One region of the Bradyrhizobium pachyrhizi genome, then DNA from elsewhere that is predicted to be linked to it. Evidence: riboswitches for the same ligand, from Rfam matches in the RefSeq annotation. Region 1 holds a riboswitch; each other region holds the start of a gene.
The links. Region 1 has a riboswitch for cobalamin ahead of QA639_RS05030 (TonB-dependent receptor). Riboswitches for the same ligand answer to the same signal wherever they lie in the genome.
Positions count from the first base shown of each region.

Region 1 (4,210 bases):
GAGGGCGGTATCGGGATCGGCATTCTCAACGCCTATGCGCCGGGTGCCGGCGTGCAGGAATTGACCGCGGTGTGCCAGCTCGCGGCGGATCATGCGGTGCCGACCTTCACCCACGTCGCGTACATGTCACGGATCGATCCCGAGAGCGCGGCTGAGGCCTATATCCGCCTGATCGGCTATGCCGGCGCCACCGGCGCGCATATGCACATCTGCCACTTCAACTCATCGAGCAAGACGGATATCGAACGCTGTGTTGCGCTGATCGCGAAAGCGCAGGCGCAAGGCCTGCCGATCACGGTGGAGGCCTATCCCTACGGCACCGGCTCGACCGTGCTGGCGGCGACCTTCTTCAGCGATCCGAAATTCGAAGAGCGTAACGGCCTCGGTTACGATTCGGTACAGCGCGTGACCGACGGTCACCGTTTCGGCAGCCGCGAGGAGCTGCTGGCGGCACAGGCCGAAGAGCCCTCGACCTTGGTGCTGTGGCACGTGCTCGACATCGAGAACAACGCGCATCATCGCGATCTGCTCGACATGGCGGTGCTGTATCCGGGCGGCGCGATCGCCTCCGACGCGATGCCGTGGACGCTGTCGGACGGCCGTCCCTACAGCGGCGACGCCTGGCCGCTGCCCGACGATGCTACCTCGCATCCGCGCTCGGCCGGCTGCTTCACCCGCTTCATCCGCGAATGGGTGCGCGAACGCAAGAAAGTGTCGCTGCTCGAAGGCATCCGCAAATGCGCGCTGATCCCGGCCGAGATCCTGTCGGCGAGCACGCCCGCGATGCGGGCCAAGGGCCGGCTGCAGGTCGGCGCCGACGCAGATGTCGTGGTGTTCGACTACGAGACGCTGAGCGATCGCGCGACCTTTTCCGCGATGAATCGTCCGGCGGAGGGCGTGCGGCATCTCGTGGTCAGCGGCCAGCCGCTGATCAGCGATGGTGTGCTCGATGTCGCGGCGCGTCCCGGCCGGCCGGTGCGCCGCCCCGTCACGGGGGGCTGAGGTGCCGGTCCCGATCCTGCTGGTCGCGGGCTTCCTCGGGGCGGGCAAGACCACGATCGTCAACCATCTGCTGGCGCATGCGCAAGGGCGGCGCATCGCCGCCGTGGTCAACGATTTCGGTGCGATCAATATTGACGCCGAGCTGATCGCGGGCGCTAGCGACGGCGTGGTCAGCCTGAGCAATGGCTGCATCTGCTGCACGCTGGAGGGCGACCTGCTGCGCACGCTCGCCACGCTGTTGCGGCGTGATCCGCGTCCCGAATTCATCGTGATCGAGACCAGCGGGATCGCCGATCCCGCCGACATCGTGCGCAACCTGATGGATCCCGTGATCTGGAAGGAGGCGCCGCTGGAGACGGTGCTGTGCGTGGTCGACGCGGCGCAGCCTGCGGCGGTGCTGAACGATGCTCTGCTGCGCTCGCAGCTCCGGGCGGCGGATGTGGTGGCGCTGAGCAAGGTCGATCTGGCCGACGCCGCCGCGTGCGCCGCGATCCGCGACGCCGTGCGCGCGGTGCGTCCGGCGGCCGTGGTGGTTGATGCCTTGCATGGCGAGGTGCCGGCCGCGCTACTGTTCCCGGCGGACCTCGATCATGTGTCGGCGCCGCGCGAGACCGCGCCGCGACGGCCGTCGTCGGATCGCTTCGAGACGCTGAGCTGGACCTCGGAGCGGCCCGTCGTGCTGCCGCGCTTGCAGCAGGCGATCGGCAGACTGGCGCCGAAGCTGGCGCGGGCGAAGGGATTGTTCGAGACGGTGGAACAGCCCGGGCGGCTGACGGTGTTTCAACTCGCCGGCGGCCGCGCGACCTTGGGTGCGGGCGGCGTGCCGTCGCCCGGCGTGCCGCGCACGCGCATCGTGTTTATCGCCGAGATGGGTGCTCTGTCGCGCACCGAGATCGATGTGATCATGCAGGGATGTGTCGACATCGAGTGATGTGAGCTTATGTTTCCGTCATCCTGAGGCACGAGCAGAGCGAGCCTCGAAGGATGGACGGCCCAGCTGTGGCCATGCATCCTTCGAGACGCCGCTTCGCGGCTCCTCACGATGACGGGATTACATCTCCGCGTCATCCGCGGATGCCGCTGTGTCATCGCCGCAGCTCCATCCCGCAAAGCATGTGTGCGACAATCGCATCGAATTGACAGCCTTGCCGGCACCACCTATCGTTTTTGCCGACGGTTCCCTTCGGGGATCAAAAGGGAATGCGGTGCGAGGGTAACCCCAATGCCGCAGCTGTCCCCGCAACTGTAAACGGCGAGCCTTTCGTCAATTTGCCACTGGGCCATCGGCCCGGGAAGGCGTCGACAGGCGATGACCCGTGAGCCAGGAGACCTGCCGTCAGTCGTGGTCACACGCGAGCACATCGGGCGGGGGCGTCCTGGTGGGATCGGAGCACTGCCTTTTGGGCAATGCGCCAGTCCGCGTTCGCGGTGACGTGCCACGTTACCGCGAGTCGTTTCATGTCTCCGTCCTTTCCCGTTGCGCGCAAATGGCGCCTCGGTCTCGTCTGCTCCCTGTCATCGCTGTTGTTGCCGGCCGAAGGCTCGGCACAAACGCCGCCACCAACCAGGCTCGATCCGATCGAGGTCGCGCCCTCGGTGACCGCCAAGCCGAAGCCTGCGGCGCGCAGCCGTGACATGGCCGCTGCGGCGCGGCCACGGCCGAGGCCCGCGACGATCGCAACAGCCGGCAACGCGCCGCGCGTCGCAGCGTCGGGCGCATCGGGATCGGCATCGCCGACGCTCAATGCCACCACGCAGGGCGGCACCGGCAGTCGTCTCAATCTGACGCCGCTGCAGACGCCGGCCAGCGTCGAGATCATCACGGCGCAGACCATCGCCGAACGCGGCCAGCACAATGTGCTCGATGCCGTCACCCAGGACGCGGCCGGGTTCGTCGCGACGCCGGCGCCTGGCAATGGCGGCCTGTCGTTCAGCACCCGCGGCTTTGCCGGCAGCAACTCGGTGATGACGTTGTATGACGGCACGCGCTTCTATATCGGCTCCGGCACCCTGACATTCCCCTATGACACCTGGTCGACGCAACGCATCGAAGTGCTGCGCGGCCCCGCCTCGGTGCTGTACGGCGAAGGCGCCATCGGTGGCGTCATCAACGTGATCCCGAAGAAACCGCTCAATACGCCCTATAATGAGGCCGAGGTCTCGCTCGACAGCAACATGACGCGGCGGCTGTCCGTGGACAGCACCGGTCCGATCGATCCCAATGTGTCGTACCGCATCAACGCTACCGGCAACATGTCGGACGGCTGGGTCGATCGCGACAAGACCTCGAACGCGGTAGTCTCCGCTGCCGTGCGGGTGCAGGCGTCGGACAATCTCGCCTTCACGCTGTCGGAGGACTACGGCGACCGCAGTCCGTCGCGCTATTTCGGCACGCCGCTGATCAACGGCTCGATCCAGGACGCGCTGCGCTTCAAGAACTACAATGCATTGGACAGCGCGATCCGCTATCAGGACAGCTGGACCCGGTTCAAGACCGAGTGGGACGTCGCCGACGGCGTCAAGGTCAACAACACGCTGTATTACCTGACCAGCGAGCGGCACTGGCGCGACATCGAGAACTACACCTGGAATCCGAAGACCCAGCTGATCGATCGGACGAGCTATATCGAAATCCTCCACGACCAGAAGCAGCTCGGCAATCGGATGGATGCGACCTTCAGCGGTCACGTGTTTGGACTTGCGAACCAGTTTGTCGCCGGCTTCGACGTCAACCGGATCGACTTCACCCACACCAATAACTCGCCCTATGGCGGCGCGTCGTCGGTCAATCCTTATGTGTTCGATCCCGGGTCGTTCTTCGCGACGACGCCGGCGACCACGCCGGGCTTCAATGCGATCGTCAATCAATACGCGCTGTTCGCCGAGGATCGTCTCTCGCTGACCGATCAATTGTCGCTCGTCACCGGGGTCAGGTATGATCGCCCCGAGGTGGACCGCACCGACTACAAGGCGCCGGCAAACAGTTTCGAGACGACGCTATCAGGCACGAGCTGGCGCGCTGGCCTCGTCTACGAGCCGATCAAGAACCTCGCATTCTATGGCCAGTACGCGGTCGGCGTCGATCCGGTCAGCAATTTGATCTCACTGTCGACCACGCAGAAAACGTTCCAGCTTGCGACCGGCAAGCAGACCGAGATCGGGGTCAAGCAGTCGTTCTGGGGCGGTCGCGGCGAGTGGACGCTGGCTG
Region 1 covers NZ_CP121667.1:1,126,172-1,130,381, forward strand. Annotated here, with positions in the region: gene QA639_RS05020 (amidohydrolase family protein) at 1-1,002, shown strand, start outside; gene QA639_RS05025 (CobW family GTP-binding protein) at 1,004-1,933, shown strand; cobalamin riboswitch at 2,160-2,354, shown strand; gene QA639_RS05030 (TonB-dependent receptor) at 2,461-4,210, shown strand, end outside.

Region 2 (4,210 bases), 2.6 Mb from region 1:
CTCGCTTTAACGCGCCAGCGCGAGCAGGCCTTCGACATCGAGATGGGTCTCGATGTGCCCGGCAAGCGCGTCGAGCGCGCTCTCGACCCTGGCGCCGTAGGGCTGATCAGCCGCCGCGATGTCGAGTTGCGCGAGGAAGGCCTTGCGAAATTCGTCCGAGGCGAACAGTCCGTGCAGATAGCTGCCGTGAACGCGCCCGTCACTCGAAATGGCGCCTTCCGGCGCGCCATCAAGCGATGCAAAAGGACGCACGCGATCCGGGCCGTCGGTGCGGCCGATATGGATCTCGTAGGCGCTGATCGGCTGGCTGGTCGCTTCATGCACTGCGCTGACGCGCGTCAGTGTCTTCTGTTCGGTCATGGTGGTCGTGACATCGAGCAGCCCAAGGCCGCGCGTTTCACCGGCGGGACCCTCGATCCCATCGGGGTCGGCGACGCTCTGTCCGAGCATCTGGTAGCCGCCGCACAGGCCGAGGACATGGCCGCCGCGGCGACGATGAGCGAGGAGATCGATGTCCCAGCCCTGCGCGCGCAGGAAGGCGAGATCGCCGCGGGTCGATTTCGAGCCGGGCAGGATGACGAGCTTCGCATCACCCGGGACGGCTTCGCCCGGACGCACCATCATGAGATCGACGCCGGGCTCGAGCTTCAGCGGATCGAGGTCGTCGAAATTGGCGATCCGCGGCAGCGCAAGGAACGCGATCTTGCACTGGCCCGGCTTGCGCGACTCGCCGAGCCCGAGCGCATCTTCAGCCGGAAGTTCGCCGGCGCGGACGAACCAGGGCAGCACGCCAAACCCGCGCCAGGCGGTGCGCTCTTCGATCAGGCGGTAGCCGTCGTCGAACAATGTCGGATCGCCGCGGAATTTGTTGATGACAAAGCCCTGGATCATCGCGGCATCATCAGGATCGATCACCGCCTTGATGCCGACCAGCTGCGCGATCACGCCGCCGCGGTCGATGTCGCCGACCAGCACCACGGGCACGTCGGCCCGGCGTGCAAACCCCATATTGGCGATATCGGACTTGCGTAAGTTGACCTCGGCGGGGCTGCCGGCGCCCTCGACCAGCACCAGATCGGCGCGCTGCTTCAGGCGCGCAAAACTCCCCAGCACCGCGGCCATCAGCGATGGTTTCATGGCGGCATATTCGCGCGCGCGTGCGGTGGCGATCCGTTTGCCGTGCACGATGATCTGGGCGCCGACATCGGTTTCGGGCTTGAGCAGCACCGGGTTCATGTCGGTGTGCGGCTCGACGCCCGCGGCGAGGGCCTGCAAGGCCTGCGCGCGGCCGATCTCGCCGCCGTCGACGGTCACGGCGGCGTTGTTCGACATGTTCTGCGGCTTGAACGGCAGCACGCGCAGGCCGCGTCGTCGCGCGGCGCGCGCGAGGCCGGCGACGATGAGCGATTTGCCCACGTCCGAGCCGGCTCCCTGGATCATCAATGCGCGCGCCATCGTGATGTCCGTCAGAACTCGACGCCCGGCTGGGCCTTGATGCCTGAGCGGAACGGATGCTTCACCAGCGTCATCTCGGTGACGAGGTCGGCAATCTCGATCAATTCATCCTTGGCATTGCGCCCGGTGAGCACGACATGGGTCATCGGCGGCTTCGACGTGGTCAGAAAGTCGACGACATCTGATATCGCGAGGTACTCGTAGCGTAGCGCGATGTTGATCTCGTCGAGCACGACCATGCGCAGGCTCGGGTCTGCGATCAGCTGCTTGGCCTTTTCCCAGCCGGCTTGCGCTGCCGCGATGTCGCGGGCGCGATCCTGCGTCTCCCAGGTAAAGCCTTCGCCCATGGCGTGAAATTGACAGAGATCGCCGAAATGCCCGGTGAGCAGGCGGCGTTCGCCGGTATCCCAGGCGCCCTTGATGAACTGCACCACGGCGCAGGGAAAGCCGTGCGCCACACAGCGCACGATCATGCCGAACGCGGAGGACGATTTTCCTTTGCCGGCGCCGGTATGAACGATGATCAGGCCCTTTTCACCGCTCTTGGTCGCCATGATGCGGTCGCGGGCGGCCTTTTTTTTCGCCATCTTGTCCGCGTGGCGCGTGTCCAGCGAAAGATCGGTGCCGACGGTGCCGTCTTCAGCGTCGTTTCCATCTGAAATCATCACGTTCCTTCGGCTTGACAAGTGCGAGGCTTGGACGAATGGTGGTCCCGCGTTGGTTCCTGTCCTACGACAGGCGAAGAGGGAATGCGATAGGGCTCCGCTAAATCGGGCCCGAAGCGCAGCCGCCCCCGCAACCGTGACCGGAGAGATGCCCAAGCCACTGATTCCATGGAGTCGGGAAGGTGGGCATCGAAGGGTAAAACCTGCTCCGCAAGCCGGGAGACCTGCCAACGCAGCATGTTGTGAAACCGGCGGACGGGGTGTTCCGCGACGGGGAACGAACCTGTCCAAAATCGGTTCGTGTGCCTCATCGCTTCCCGCTGTCAATCCAGGAAGGGCGATGAGCGTTACACTTCATGTCTGCATCACCTGCCGCGCCGGCCAGACGCCGGCGGAAGGTGAGCTCGCGCCCGGTGCACGCCTGCATGCCGCGCTTGTCGAGGCCGGCGTGCCCGATGACGTCAATCTGGTTCCCGTCGCATGCCTGTCGGCCTGCAGCCAAGGGTGCTCAGTCGCGCTCAGCGCGCCGGGGCGCTGGTCCTATGTCTACGGCCGACTGTCCGCCGATAATGCCGCGGATGTGATCGCCGGTGCCTCCGCGTATGCGGCGGCGCCCGACGGCATCGTGCCGTGGCGCAGCCGTCCGGAAATCTTCCGCAAGCAATCGCTCGCCCGCATTCCACCTCTTCCCGTCGTGCCGGAGGCCGCAGAATGAACACGCTCGCCAAAATTCCGGTCACGGTCGTGACCGGCTTTCTCGGCTCCGGCAAGACGACGCTGATCCAGCATCTGATCCGCAATGCTAACGGCAAGAAGCTCGCGGTGCTGGTCAACGAATTCGGCAGCGAAGGCGTCGACGGCGACATCCTGAAGTCGTGCGCCGACGCCAATTGTCCGGCCGAGAATATCGTCGAGCTCGCCAATGGCTGCATCTGCTGCACCGTCGCCGATGATTTCATCCCGGCGATGGAGCAGTTGCTGGCGCGGAACGTGAAGCCCGATCACATCGTGATCGAGACCTCGGGGCTCGCCCTGCCGAAGCCGCTGCTGAAAGCGTTCGACTGGCCGGAGATTCGTTCGCGGATCACGGTCGACGGCGTGATCGCGCTCGCCGACGCCGAGGCCGTCGCCGCCGGCCGGTTTGCGCCTGATCCGGCCGCGGTGGATGCGCAGCGTGCGGCGGACGACAATCTCGACCACGAGACGCCGCTGTCGGAAGTGTTCGAGGATCAGATCGCATGTGCCGATATCGTGCTGCTGACCAAGGCCGATCTCGCCGGGGCGGAAGGGATCAAGGCGGCGAAAGAGGTGATCGCGGCCGAGATGCCGCGCGAGGTGCCGATGTTGCCCGTCGTCGACGGCACGATCGACGCACGCGTGATCCTCGGGCTCGAGGCGGCGGCGGAAAACGACCTCGCGGCGCGGCCGTCGCATCACGATGGCGAAGAGGAACACGAGCACGACGATTTCAATTCCGTCGTGATCGATCTTCCGGAAGTTTCGGATGTCGACGCGCTGGTCGCCTCGATCAAGGGGCTGGCGCGCGAGCAGAATGTGCTGCGCGCCAAGGGCTACATCGCGGTCGAGGGCAAGCCGATGCGGCTGCTGGTGCAATCGGTCGGCGAGCGGGTGCGGCATCAGTTCGACATGCCCTGGGGCGCCCGGGCGCGGCAGTCGAAGCTCGTCGTGATCGGCGAACATGCCGACATCGATGAAGCCGCGATCAGGGCACGGCTTGGTGTCTGATGCACGTCGTCTTCCGCGAGAGCCGCGGCCTTGAGGAGACCGCGACGCCAAGGGACCTCGGCCAGGATCCGGCCGATCTCGTGGTGTTGTCGTTTTCCGACAGCGATCTTGCTGCCTTCGCGGCCGGCTGGCGGCGCGGCCGCGCTGCGTTGCCGTCGCTGCGGCTCGCCAATCTCGCGGAGTTGCGCCATGCGCTGTCGGTCGATACCTACATCGAGCGGACGCTGTCGCACGCGCGCGGCATTCTGGTGCGGCTGATCGGCGGCGAGCCCTATTGGTCATACGGGTTGGCCGCGGTGCATCGGCTGGCGAAGGAGCGCGGCATCGCCCTGGTCGTGCTGCCG
Region 2 covers NZ_CP121667.1:3,698,182-3,702,391, forward strand. Annotated here, with positions in the region: gene QA639_RS16900 (cobyric acid synthase) at 7-1,455, opposite strand; gene cobO (cob(I)yrinic acid a,c-diamide adenosyltransferase) at 1,467-2,120, opposite strand; cobalamin riboswitch at 2,157-2,366, shown strand; gene QA639_RS16910 (DUF1636 family protein) at 2,461-2,835, shown strand; gene cobW (cobalamin biosynthesis protein CobW) at 2,832-3,866, shown strand; gene cobN (cobaltochelatase subunit CobN) at 3,866-4,210, shown strand, end outside.
Region 2: it holds a riboswitch for cobalamin, as region 1 does, so the genes downstream of both, QA639_RS16910 (DUF1636 family protein) here and QA639_RS05030 (TonB-dependent receptor) in region 1, are expected to answer to the same signal.

Region 3 (4,210 bases), 2.6 Mb from region 1:
TGGTGAGCGACTGCGCATACTGCCACCATTCGACCGTCATCGGTTTCGGACGGGACACGTCGCCGAACAGGATCGGCGGCCTGACATAGCGCGAGCCGTAGGACTGCACCCAGGCGTTCTCGGTGAAGACGAATCCTAAGAGCTGCTCACCGAAGTACTGCACCATGTCGTTGCGCTCGAACTCGCCATGGACGAGGACGTCGAGGCCGATGCTTTCCTGCCAGCGCACGGTGCGTGCCGTCTGGTTTTGCAGGAAAGTCTTGTAGGCGGTATCACTCAGGTCTCCCTTGGCGTGCGAGGCGCGCGCCTTCCTGATTTCCTGGGTCTGCGGGAAGGAGCCGATTGTTGTCGTGGGGAAAGCTGGCAGGTTGAAGCGCGCATGCTGCACTGCGGCTCGTTTCTCGAACCGACTGGCGCGCCGGCGCACTGCCTCGTCGATCCCGGCAATACGGCTTGCCACCTTCGCGTCGTGAATGCGCGGCGAGGTCTTGCGCGCTAACGCGGCGGCGTCGGATGCCTTCAAGTCCTTTGCGATCGACCTGCGCCCGCTTGCGAGCGACCTGCCGAGCGCGGCCAGCTCTTCGATCTTCTGCACGGAGAAGGCCAGCCAACTCTTCACCTCGGCGTCGAGCTTGACTTCCAGCGCGAGATCGATCGGTACATGCAGCAGCGAGCACGAGGGCGCGATCTGCACGCGGTCGTTGCCGAGCTTTGCGACGACTGGCTCAAGCCGGTCGAGAATTCTGCTCAGATCGGCACGCCAGATGTTGCGGCCGTCCAGCACACCGAGCGAGACGACGCGGTCGGTGGGCAGGCGAGCGAGGTCGTCGAGCTGCTCGGGCGCGCGCACCAGGTCGAAATGCAAACCGGCCACGGGAAGCGCGAACGCCGTGTCGCGGTTCTGGCCGAGGCCGCCGAAATAGCTCGTCAGCATGATCTTGATCTGCGGCACAGCCCTGGCGATTTCGGCGTAGGCACGCCGCAGCGCGTCATGAGCTGCCTCGTCGAGATCCAGCACCAGACAGGGCTCGTCAATTTGAACCCATTCCGCGCCGCTTCTGGCAAGCTCCCGCAGCACCTCGGCATAGACCGGCAGCAGTCGGTCCAGCAGCGACAGCGGCTCGAAGCCGGCATCCTTGCTCTTGGCGAGCTTGAGGAAGGTGACGGGACCGACCAGCACAGGTCGGGTCTGGTAGCCCAGCGCCTTGGCTTCCTCATATTCCTCGATCGGCTTGCGCGAGACGAGACGGAATTGCTGATCCTTCGCAAGTTCCGGAACCATATAGTGATAGTTGGTGTCGAACCACTTGGTCATTTCTTGCGCCGGCACGCTTTGGCCATGATGGGCGTTGCCGCGGGACGCATCGTGCGGGTCGCCTTGGACATCACCCTGGGTGCCACGCGCCATTGCAAAATAGGTCGCAAGCGGTATCGAGCCGCTGGTCCAGCCATAGATCGGGGCAATCGCTCCAACCATCACCGAGGTGTCGAGCACCTGGTCGTAGAACGAGAAATCGTTCGACGGGATCACCGAGACACCGAGCTTTTTCTGCCGCGCCCAGTTGGCGGTGCGCAATCCGATCCCGGCTTCGATCAATGCCTTCTCGTCCGATGTGCCGGACCAGAAGCTTTCGAGCGCAAGCTTGAGCTCGCGGCGTGGACCGATGCGCGCCGTACCAAGAGTTGCGACCGCAAGTGAGGAGATAGATGTAGAGGACATTGGCTTAACCCCAAATGGGGGCAAAGGCCGTGGTGACACGTCTGGACTCCGCAAGGCGCGTTGAGCGCAAACGGGTCGCAACCGCACCACCGGGACACCCCGCCCGTGGACGTTAATGTTGCCGAGGCAGGTCTCCTGGCTCGCGGGTCCTAGCTATCGTCCGGCCTTCCCGAAGCTTGCGCTTCAGTGGCTGAAATGGACGATGGCTCGCCGCTTACAGTTGCGGGGGCAGCGCCGGCATTGCTTCGTTCCGAAGAACCTGCGCACCGGCTTCCCTCTTAGCTCCAGGTCAATCGTGATCTGGAGAACCTCAACGGTTTCGATTACCTGCAACGGAGGGAGTGCGTCAACCCTCAGAAACTATGGTTGTTGCGGCATCCCAACGGGAATGATGCTCGGTACAACCGAAGAATAGAGTGACTTGTAGTGGTGCAAACCCAACGATCGCATAGAGTTCTGCGCGCTTCTGCATGCTTTCGACAATCTCGTGCGCGTCGCCATCACGTGAAATAGCGGCATAAAGTCTGTTGCACCCTGCTGGCACCCCCAACGCGGACACTGGCCAATGACCGTCGCGCAACCGATGGCCTCAAACTCGGCGGCCGTGCAGAAGGGCGTCTTGCGGGCGAGAGGGCCCTATCCTGCCGATGTCGGAAGCAGTGATGGAGCGCCCGCCGGTGCTGGCGGCCTTCCCACGCCTCAGTATGAAAGCCGGACCAGCTCATTCCGAGCGGAACTAAAATTCGGCTCGAAGCGCTCGGATACGCTGTCGACCCAGAGGCGGAGTATCCAGGCAGGCTTATGTTCCATAACAAGGCGTTCGAACCGTTTGCGGCTGGTGCCCTTCAGATCATCTCCGGCACGCGGATCTTCACTTCGAGGTCACGGTCCAGTTGTTGAAATTGAAGTTCATTCCCCCAGGAGAGGAGGTGATCTCGACTCCGTATTGGACGCTACCGACGTTTATGTCGCCAAAATAGCCCGTCGACTTGATCCACTGCAGGATACTCTTGATGTCTACTGTCCCGCTGTTGGTCTTCGAAGTGCACAGGAGTGAGATGACCTTGTGACCATTGAAGCCCTCAAACACGTTCCAAGTCGCCCCGCCTGCATTGATATTGCGGTAAACCGGGATCGCTGCCCCGGAAGGGGCATAGTGATATGAAATCGGCTTTACGTTGCCGCTACCGTCCGAGTTTCCGGTGTAGTTTGTCCAGAGCATGATCTCCTGCTGGTTTGAGTTGCCCCAGATATCGTAGGCGGCGTCCCAAGCGCCACCAGCAGGAACCTCCTGATTGAAGTTCGAGCTCAGAGTGTTGATTGAACTGAGCGGTTTCCCGATATTGAAGGACTCGTGCGGATAGCTCTTGATGCCTTTCGTATTCGGCTGGTTCGACCATACGCTCCACTGGTTCGAGTCACGCACCGAAATCGTTTGATGCCCAGCGCCAGCGCCCCATACATCGTTGTTCCAGGAATACCCGTTGCGCGAGAAGTTCCCGTACGGAGCGCTCGAACTCCAAATCGGAGGCTTTGCCGCTACAGGCGCGGCGGACGATGACCTGATTTCATTCACAGTCTGGCTAAATAAGTCATGATTCTCCTGTGTGCTGACGTCCCAAAATTCCGGCCCGCGCGAGCCGGCACCGTTTATCCGATTGGATTCCATGGGGCTCTCCTTGCTCTTATAAGCGACAAAGCCTCTTGCCGATCGGCTCATCGCCTACCTGGGTTCGCGACCAAGCTCAGTCATCGCCGGCATTTGCGTCTACAGACCAAGGTCGAATGTAGGCAGGTTAGCTTTCGAGAAGCTGACTAGAACCGCGGCACTGAGCAGTTGAATCGTTGAAATTGACTTGATTTGGCTGAAGGGTTTGGACGGCGCACGCCATTTTTACGCGCGCCTTCTCGGTTGTGAGCATCCAGTTGACGCGGGCGGGCTTGACATTGCGTTCGTTTCTCCGGGCGACGAGCCGGGGAAGACTATCGATGCGCCTACCAAGTCACGCGTTGGATTCCAGTCAGCTGGAAAGCCCCGCGGGGACTTTGAGGCAGGATTTGTAAAAATGAACATTTTCGGTTGGATTTTGCATATGCCGGCGATCGTTTGGCCGCCTTACATTGAAGAATAGACGCATTCGCGTTCTTTACGTTCTTGATGTCGAAACTCCGTACCAGTCTCGCGGATTGCCTCACGTTCCAGGCGGAGGGCCGGGGCAGGTCCGCGTGAACCGAAGCCATCGCGGCGCTCGGTCTTGGTGCGCGAGAAGTTTGGGGAGATCGGCGAACACGATATCGCTGTCTTGTCGCATCCCGCCGGTAGAGAAGACTGCTACGCGCTTCGGATCGATTTCGGACAAGTTAGCGATCTTGGGCTTAATCCTATTCTCGTCGCATTTCGTGCCGCTTGCCGGTCCAGCATCCGCCAATACGCGCGAAGCCGCAATGGCGTGCAGGGGCCAATCAGAGGTCGCGGCCAGGACTGTGCGT
Region 3 covers NZ_CP121667.1:7,333,738-7,337,947, reverse strand. Annotated here, with positions in the region: gene metE (5-methyltetrahydropteroyltriglutamate--homocysteine S-methyltransferase) at 1-1,720, opposite strand, end outside; cobalamin riboswitch at 1,829-2,048, opposite strand; gene QA639_RS34600 (glycoside hydrolase family 12 protein) at 2,592-3,389, opposite strand; gene QA639_RS34595 (hypothetical protein) at 3,577-3,852, shown strand.
Region 3: it holds a riboswitch for cobalamin, as region 1 does, so the genes downstream of both, metE (5-methyltetrahydropteroyltriglutamate--homocysteine S-methyltransferase) here and QA639_RS05030 (TonB-dependent receptor) in region 1, are expected to answer to the same signal.

Region 4 (4,210 bases), 390 kb from region 1:
CCGTAGCGGCGGGTGGGGTCGAGGTTGGTGTTGTAGAACAGCACCGGGTTGAAATGGATCTCGTTGTCGAGATCCATCAGATAGACGCTGGTCTGGACCTGGAAGCGATTGGTCCTGACGCGGAAGCCGCCCTCGACGTCCTGCGAGGTCTGGGTCTTGAGCTGGAAGGTCTGCGGGATCGGGGCGAAGGTCAGCGGGTCGAATGACGGCCCTGATGCAACGCGCTCGTCGACATCAGGCGTGCGGAACGCGCGGGCCGCGCGGCCGAACACGGAGAAGGTGTCGGTCAGGCGATGCTCGACGCCGACATGCAGCGCGTATTGCGTCTCGTTGCTGTCGAGCGGCGCTGCCTGCGCATCGAACGCGAACGGCGCATTCGGGTCGTAGCGATCGCGCGCCGAGATGCTGGTGTTCTGGACCCGCGCGCCGTAGGAGAAGTCGGTCGTCGGCAACAGGCCCAGCGCATGTTGCCAGTAGCCGGCCACGGACCGCTGCTCGATATTGTAGATATGGAAGGGATCGACGCCCTGATAGGCGCCGCGCGCCTCACGGAAGGTCGAATCGTAATAGTCGATGCCGGTCAGGATCGTCGACGGCATCCCCAGCATCACGTTCTTGACGCTGAGCCGCGGTGTCAGAGACCAGGTCTGCAGCGCGGCGTCATTGTAGGTCGAGGCGAAGCTGATGGTCGGCACCCTGCCGAAGAAGCCGCTCTGCGTCTCGCGCTGCCGCCAGCCGCCGTCGACGATGAGGTCGACGCCGTTCATCAGCGACCTGGTGAAGCCGGCGGTGACGCTGGCGGTCTGCTGGTTGGCATAGTCGAAGGGCGTCGCGGCGCCGCGGCGGTCGGTGAGCAGCTCATTGACGCCGATCGACGGATCGACCAGCCGTCCGCCGGGCAGGCCGAGCTTCTGGTCGCTGCCGGTGACGGTCAGGAAGGCGGTGAGATCAGGCGTCGTGTAGTTGATGTTGCCGACGGCGTTGCGCTGGTCGAGCGCATTGTTGACGCGGTAGCCGTCGGACTTGATGCCGTTGCCGTAGAACGAGGTGGACCACGGTCCGGAGTTGAGCGCCGCGGAGACCGCGGCCATGCGGGTGTTGAACGAGCCAAATCCGGCCTCGGCGCGCATCGTCGTCGGCGGGCCGCCGACGCCGGTCTTGGTAATGATGTTGACGACGCCGCCCACCGCGTTGTCGCCGTAGAGCACCGCGCCGCTGTTGCCGCGCGTGATCTCGATGCGCTCGATCGAATCGAGCGGGATCGTGGTGAGGTCGAAGCCGGCCTTGTCGACGTCGTTGAGGCGGCGGCCGTTGAGCAGGAACAGCGTGTTGTCGGTCGCGAAGGCGCCGAAGCCGCGCAGGTCGACCGAGGTCTTGGCGCCGTTCGGTCCGCCATAGGGCGTTTGCAGCTGCACGCCTGGCACCTGCGCGAGGATCTCGGGCAACGACTGCACCGGCGAATGGGCGATGTCGTCGGCGGTGATCACGGCCGAGGAGGAGCCGACAATGCCGGCGAACTGGCGGCCGCCGCCGGTGCCATCCGTTCCGGTGGCCGCGCCGGTCGCTGTCGTGCCCGATCCGCTGCCTGTGTCGTTGCCTTGCGAGGTGCCCGGCGCCGGGCGTCGCGGCGCCGGCGCTTCGTCAGCGGCCGGCCTGGCGCGCGTGACGTTCTGGTCGCGCGGCTTGGTGACTTCGATCGCCGGCAGCTGATCGGGAGCGGGTGCCTGCTGCGCCCGCGCGGCGGAGAAAAGGATTGCCGGCGCGATCATCGTCGACGCGAGCAGAAGCGCGCGGTGTCGCCGATGGAAAGGGAAGGAGAACATAAGCGAGGTCTCGGTAACGTCAGTGGCACGTCACCGCGAACCAGTCTCACCATCGTGCTCACAGCATCAGGTGAAGCTCATGCCTGTACTCCCCGACCGGCAGCATCGCGTGTGATCACGGCTGACGGCAGGTCTCCTGGCTCGCGGGTCGTTACCCTTCATCGCCTTCCCGGGACCGAGATTCCCAGTGGCCTGTGACGAAGGATTCACCGCATACAGTTGCGGGGGCAGCCGCGGCGTTGGGGAAGTTTCCCCGTACCGCATTCCCTTTTCATCTCACGAAAGAACCGTCATGTTCATCTAGGGTTCGGCCGGGTAGCAAAGTCAATCCGGCGGAAGTCGGGCAATGGCCGGGCGGCCACGGTTTTTGCCGAGTGTCGCTTGTCTGCCACGGCGATCGCTGTAAGACCATGGATCCAATGAGCGTGCAGGATTTTGCCTTGGCGGCCGAGGTCGCGGCGCGGCGCCGGTGGGGCGCCACCGCGGCGCTGCTCGCGCTCGTGGCCCTGCTGTGCGTGCTCTCGCTCGGCATCGGGCCGGTGCGGCTGTCGCCGCTCGCGGTGATCGAGGCGCTGTTCGGCGGCGGCAGCGATGTGGCGCAGGTGATCGTGCGCGAGATCCGCCTGCCGCGCACCATCCTGGCATTCGCGATCGGCGGTATTCTCGGGCTGTCGGGTGCGTCGCTGCAAGGGCTGCTGCGCAATCCGCTAGCCTCGCCGTCACTGTTCGGCGCGCCGCAATCGGCCGCCTTCGGCGCGGTGCTGGTGATCGCGCTGGGCCTCGCCGATGTGCGTTCCTACGCGCTGCCGGTGGTGGCGATCATCGCCGCGTTCGGCTCGGTGTTCGCGCTGCTTGCGATCGCCGGCCGCAACGCCGGACTGCTGATCCTGATCCTCGCCGGGCTCGCGATCTCGAGCTTTGCGGGAGCGGCGACGGCGCTGGTGATGAACCTCTCCAGCAATCCCTTCGTGGTGCTGGAGATCGCGTTCTGGCTGCTCGGCTCGCTGGAAGACCGGAGCTTCCAGCACGTCGCGCTGGCGCTGCCCTTCATCGTCGCAGGCGCCGCCATCCTGCTCAGCCAGGCGAGCGCGTTCCGCGCGCTGACGCTCGGCGAGGAGGCGGCGCAGAGCCTCGGCGTCGATGTCGGGCGGTTGCGGCTTTTCGTGATCACGGGCGTGGCGCTCGGCGTCGGCGGCGCAGTTGCCGTGACAGGCACGATCGGTTTCATCGGCCTCGTTGCGCCGCATCTGATGCGTCCCGTGATCGGTCACGATCCGGCGCGGCTCTTGGTGCCGAGCGCGCTCACCGGCTCGGCGTTGCTGCTCGCCGCCGACATCGCGGTGCGCATCATCCCTTCGACCTCGGACATCAAGGTCGGCGTGCTGACCTCGATCATCGGCGTGCCGTTCTTCCTCTATCTGATCATGCGCGAACGCCGCGCGCTCGGCGGAGGCGTGGCATGACGCTGCTCTCCGCTACCGCGCTCAATGCTTCGCTCGGCAGCCGCGAGGTGCTGCACGATGTCTCGCTGTCGCTGCCATCGGGCCATCTCGTCGCGCTGATCGGGCCGAACGGCGCTGGCAAGACCACGCTGCTGCGCGCGCTGGCCGGGCTGATTCCGTCGGGCGGCGAGATCCGGATCGGCGGCGATGCGCTGGCCTCGCTGCCGCTGCGCGAGCGCGCGAAACGTTTCGCCTATCTGCCGCAGGGGCACATGGTGCACTGGCCGCTGCCGGCGCGCGATATCGTCGCGCTCGGCCGCTATCCGCACGGCGCGACCGATCCGGCGCGGCTGTCGCAGACGGATATGGAGGCGGTGCTGCGCGCGATGCAGGCGGTCGACGTCACTGAATTCAGCGATCGCCGCGTCACCGAACTCTCCGGCGGCGAACGCAGCCGCGTCGCGCTGGCCCGGGTGCTCGCGGTGGAGGCGCCGGTGATCCTCGCCGACGAGCCGACCGCCTCGCTCGATCCGCGCCACCAGATCGACGTGATGCAGAAGCTGCGCAACGTCGCCGATACCGGTGTGCTGGTGATCGTGGTGACGCATGACCTGGGACTCGCCGCGCGCTTCGCCGATCATGTTCTGGTGCTGTCGGAGGGACGGCTGGCCGCGCAGGGCGCGCCTGTCGACGCATTGTCGGAGGCGGTCCTCGCCAGCGTGTTCCGGGTCAGCGCCTATCGCGCCGAATTTCAGCGCGAGGCGGTCATCGTGCCGTGGGCGGACGTGTGATGAGGATGCGGCGTCTCCACGAGTTCAGTTCACCTCTCCCGCTTGCGGGGGAGGGGGCGCTGTTTTCGCGCGGACGCTATCTTGCGTCGTGCCTTGCCCTGATGCTTTCGCTCCTCGTGTGGCTCGCGTCAGCCGCTCCCTCGTTCGCTGCTGG
Region 4 covers NZ_CP121667.1:740,184-744,393, forward strand. Annotated here, with positions in the region: gene QA639_RS03285 (TonB-dependent receptor) at 1-1,769, opposite strand, end outside; cobalamin riboswitch at 1,933-2,130, opposite strand; gene QA639_RS03290 (FecCD family ABC transporter permease) at 2,243-3,286, shown strand; gene QA639_RS03295 (ABC transporter ATP-binding protein) at 3,283-4,056, shown strand; gene QA639_RS03300 (ABC transporter substrate-binding protein) at 4,158-4,210, shown strand, end outside.
Region 4: it holds a riboswitch for cobalamin, as region 1 does, so the genes downstream of both, QA639_RS03285 (TonB-dependent receptor) here and QA639_RS05030 (TonB-dependent receptor) in region 1, are expected to answer to the same signal.